2 regions of the Sphingomonas flavida genome follow, and region 1 is predicted to be linked to the other one. Evidence: riboswitches for the same ligand, from Rfam matches in the RefSeq annotation. Region 1 holds a riboswitch; the other holds the start of a gene.
The links. A riboswitch is a leader RNA that binds a small molecule or an ion and turns the genes downstream of it on or off. The one in region 1 is predicted to bind thiamine pyrophosphate.
Positions count from the first base shown of each region.

Region 2: linked by a shared signal. The riboswitch ahead of U1703_RS02020 (TonB-dependent receptor) and the one ahead of thiC (phosphomethylpyrimidine synthase ThiC) in region 1 are both predicted to bind thiamine pyrophosphate.

Region 1 covers NZ_JAXOJH010000006.1:113,695-116,092, forward strand. Annotated here, with positions in the region: gene thiC (phosphomethylpyrimidine synthase ThiC) at 1-1,134, opposite strand, end outside; TPP riboswitch at 1,180-1,270, opposite strand; gene U1703_RS08960 (ferritin-like domain-containing protein) at 1,488-2,398, opposite strand, start outside.
Region 2 covers NZ_JAXOJH010000001.1:451,181-453,578, reverse strand. Annotated here, with positions in the region: gene U1703_RS02025 (DUF2252 family protein) at 1-601, opposite strand, end outside; TPP riboswitch at 983-1,092, shown strand; gene U1703_RS02020 (TonB-dependent receptor) at 1,154-2,398, shown strand, end outside.

The DNA of each region.
Region 1 (2,398 bases):
GTCGGCGATCGCGCCGGGGCGCAGGCCGTCGCCCAGCGAATAGGCGATGTCATAGGCCTTCATGATCTCGGTGATCTCGTCGAAGCGTTCGTAGAGGAACGACTCCTTGTGATGCGCCAGGCACCATTTCGCCATGATCGAGCCGCCGCGCGACACGATGCCGGTGACGCGCTTGGCGGTCAGCGGGATATAGGGCAGGCGCACGCCCGCATGGATGGTGAAATAGTCGACGCCCTGCTCGGCCTGTTCGATCAGCGTGTCACGGAAGATCTCCCAGGTCAGTTCCTCGGCGATGCCGCCGACCTTTTCCAGCGCCTGATAGATGGGGACGGTGCCGATCGGCACGGGCGAGTTGCGGATGATCCATTCGCGCGTGTCGTGGATGTTGCGCCCCGTCGACAGGTCCATGACCGTGTCCGCGCCCCAGCGGATCGACCAGACCAGCTTGTCGACCTCGGACGCCACATTGCTGGCGACCGCCGAGTTGCCAATATTGGCGTTGATCTTGACCAGGAAGTTGCGGCCGATCGCCATCGGCTCGGATTCGGGGTGGTTGATGTTGTTGGGAATGATCGCCCGGCCGCGCGCCACTTCGTCGCGGACGAATTCGGGCGTCACGTAGTCGGGGATTTCCGCGCCGAAGCTCTCGCCGTCGCGGACATATTCGCGGAGCATCTCGCGGCCCAGATTCTCGCGGGTCGCGACATATTCCATCTCGGGCGTGATGATGCCTCGGCGGGCATAGTGCATCTGGCTGACGTTCATGCCCGCACGCGCGCGCAGTGGCCGGTTGAGCCCGGTGCGCGGGAATTGCGGCACGCCGCCCGACCGGTCGGGGCCGAGCTGGCCATTGTCCTCGGGACGGAGTTCGCGGCCGTCATAGGCCTCGACATCGCCGCGCCCCTCGATCCAGTCGCGGCGGATCTGCGGCAGGCCCGCCATGATGTCGATACGCGCGGTCGGATCGGTATAGGGACCGCTGGTGTCGTACACGCGCAGCGGCGGCTCGCCGGATGACGGGTCGAGATGGATTTCACGCATCGCGACGCCCAAGGGGCCGACGTGAATCTTCTTGGAACCACGAATGGGGCCGGTGGTCACGCCAATCTCGGCCTTTGCGGGGATATCTGCCATAGTCCACTCCATGCGGAGGAAACGGACCATGAGAGACGGGGCCGCTCCCTCCCTACGCCGGTGTCAGCCGGATCAGGTTCAGCGGGTCAGGGGCTCTTGCCCCCCTCTCAAGCGCAGGCCAGCGCTCCCCCGGGGATGCCACCGTCATAATCGACTTCGCGGCGGATAAGAAGGGGTTTTGCGGTCATCCTGTCCGCTCCGCCCCGGACAAGAAGAACCCCGACCGGCCAGGGGACTGGAAACCGATCGGGGCAAGGAACCCTTGGGAGGGATAGGCATCGGGTCGGTGGGCTTGCCCTTCCCTCTTGGGAAAAGGAAAAGCCCACCGCCCGTGTCGCCCCATGTCGCCCGTATCAGCCGCTGGCGGCGCTGGTGCGCACGTTGCCGTTCAGGCCGTTGGGGAAGAAGCCGCCGCCGGTCACCGCCGCCTTGTTCAGATACACGACGTTCAGCACCTGCTGCGGCGTGCGGACAAAGGCGATCGCGTTGGAATCGGCGGGGACGATGTTGGCCGTCTGGGTACCGTTCACCGTCGCCACGATGCCCTGGTCGAGATCGGTCGACCCGTCCAGGCTGTCGCGCGCGTCGGAGATCTGCCCCGCCGCGGTGATCAGCGCCGCGTTGCTCAGCCCCTTGCGATACAGGACCGAGCGGACCAGGCCCGCATGATAGGCCTCGGCCGCATGGATGCCCGCCGCCGCCTCGATAAAGGTCTTGTTGGTCAGCAGGGCAACACCGCCCATATAGGCGGTCACCCCGACGTCCTCGAAGATATACGCCGCGAGCAGGAAGTTCTCGTCCGAGGCGTAAGGGTCGAAGGTGCCGGTCGACGACACGACACCGGCCGCGCGGGCCGCCGCCGTGAAGGCGCCGTTGGCATCGCCCGACAGGTTGAGCGCGGGCTGCGCCACCGCCGACGATCCCAGCGCGCTGCGCAGGAAGTTGACGTGCGCAATCTCGTCATAGGCGATCTCACGCGCATATTGCGCGACGATCGGATCCTGAAACGCGACCTGGCGCGGCTGTCCGCTGGTGCTGGTCACGACGGTGCCCTGCGTGCCGACACCGCTCTGCAGCGCGCTGTTGATACCCGTGCCGAAGGCGGCATAGCTGTAGAACTGCGCTTCGAGATATTCGAGCTGAAGCGCGAAGTTCAGCACGTCGGCATCGGTGACCGATCCGGTCGCGGCGGCAGTCGGCGTCGGGGTCGGCACGACGATGACATTGTCGTCGTCATTGTTACAGGCACCCAGCATGGCCAGGC
Region 2 (2,398 bases), on a different contig from region 1:
TCATCGCGCCGACATGCTCGTCGGCGAACAGGGTGGTCAGCGCCTCGCGTTCTTCCGCTGACAGCTCCCAGAATTTCTTGCCGAGCGGGATGCGGGGTTCGACGGCATCGAGCCGTTCCTTCGCCAAATGACGCCACCGCCGCCCCAGCGCCGCTCGCTCGACACTGCGGACGATGTCCGACTCCACGCCGGGGACGCCGCTGGTCGGGTCGTGGATGGCGGCGGCATAGCCGTCGATCATCTCTTCCATCATGCGCATCGTGACAACGCCAGGCAGGTCGGAGCCGCGTGCCGCCGTGGCCAGGGACAGGCCCAGCCGGATCAGGTCATGCGCAGGATTGCCGATGACCGCCTGATCGAGGTCGCGAATCTGGATTTCCACCGAGCCCTGGCCATTGGCGATGGGCCCCAGATTGCCGAGATGGCAATCACCGCAGATCCAGATCGCCGGGCCCGTCGGCACCCGCCGCGACACCGGCGACGCCGCCAGCCATTCGTAGAATTTCGCGGTATTGCCGCGCACATAGGCATGGGGAGATTGCGCCATCTTCAACGTACGTCGGGCTTCCAGCATGGCATTGCGATCGGCGGGCTTGGGCATGAACGGTTCGGACCTTCGGGGCGGACAATGCCGCTTCAACGTCGATGGCGCCGGAAAGTAACAAAACATTGCTGGTGAGGCGCGGAGCGAGTTGCGTGAGGTGCAGTGGTTTAAGCATTTCCGCCACTTCGTCACCCGCTACGACCGACGCACAGCCCAATTCACCGGCCTCGTCCACCTCGGCTCCCCAGAAGTTGTCGCTGCAAAAGTCGGGACGTTGCTCAAAAACATCGCCCACCCTGGCGCCCGCCGGGGTGGAAGGGATCAGTTTCGCAAGGGTATCCCAGGGAAGGGGGAAGGAAGAAAAATCGATCCGGCCCAATGCGGGGTGGTGGCTGTGTTACGATAACCATTTGCACCCCGGCCAGAAGCGCCTAGACGGCCCCATCCCCGGGGGGCCGCTGATGCGCGGTTGAGAGGTGGGCAGCAGCCCATGACCCGCTGAACCTGATCCGGTTTGTACCGGCGTAGGGAGGGTTGGTGGCTCGTCCGTCGTCCCTCCGTGTGAAGTGGACGTAAGAGACGATGCCGGTTGTGAATTCGCGCGATTCCATGACGATCCGCAATGGCCTTTTGATGCTGTCGGCCGCATGGGTGGTCCTGCCCAGCGCCGCCTCGGCCCAGCAGGCTCCGCAAAGCCCCGCCGATATCCGCGTGATTGGCCACCGCGATCCCGAAGGCCTGTTGCCCGACCAGACCGAGCCCCGGGCGGTGAGCGAGGTGGGCCCGGACTTCATCGTCAAGCAGGCGCCGACGCTGAACGCCTTCCAGCTCGTGAACCTGCTGCCGGGGGCGAACCTCGCCTCCAGCGACCCCTATGGCCTGTCGACCAGTTCGAGCCTGACGCTGCGGGGCCTGGGCCAGGATCAGATCGCCGTGGTGATGGAGGGCGCGCCGCAGAACGATATCGGCTATTATTATGCCTATCCGTCGCAATTCGCCGATACCGAAAATCTGCGCCGGATCGCGCTCGCACCAGGGTCAGTGGATATCGATGCACCGACGGTGGTGGGGGCGGGCGGTCTGCTGTCCCTGTCGCTCGACGATCCCAAGGCGACGCGCGCGGTCCTCGCCGATCTCTCGCTCGGGTCCTTCGCCATGCGACGCGTCTTTGCGCGGGTCGATACGGGGACGATCGGGAATAGCGGGCTGAAGGCGTTCCTGTCCTATTCGAACACCCGTGCCGACAACTGGCGCGGGGCCGGGTTCGATACGCGCCAGCATGTCGACGCGAAGTTGCTGCGCGAATGGGGGAATGGCAACCGCGCCAGCCTGGCGTTGTCGTACAACGACGCCAATTCCTCCAGCTACCCCAGCCCGACCCTGGCCGACTGGAAGGCGCAGGGGCGCAAGTTCAACTATGACGCGGCCTATACGCCGGGAAATACCCAGTACTGGGAATTGTACCGCGCGCCGTTCCGCAACCTCTATGCCTCGGCACCGATCCATCTGGTCCTGAACGACCGGCTGAGGCTCGACACCACGACCTATCTCCAGTTCGGCTATGGCAATTCGCCCTATGGCACCCAGCTGGCGACCACCGGCAATTTCCTGGGCACCCAGCAACTCGCCGATCCTATCGCATTGCCAGGGGCCGTGAATGGCGTGGCCACCGTGCTGGGCAACTATACCGGCGATCAGATGCGCGCGGGCCAGGTCGCCAGGCTGACCTTGCAGGCGGGCGTCCACCGGCTGACCGCCGGGCTGTGGTTCGACTATGGCACCGACCGCGTGACGCAGACTTACGGCGCGGTCGGGTCCGATGGCCGTCCGGCCGACCCCTGGGGCTATCCCAGC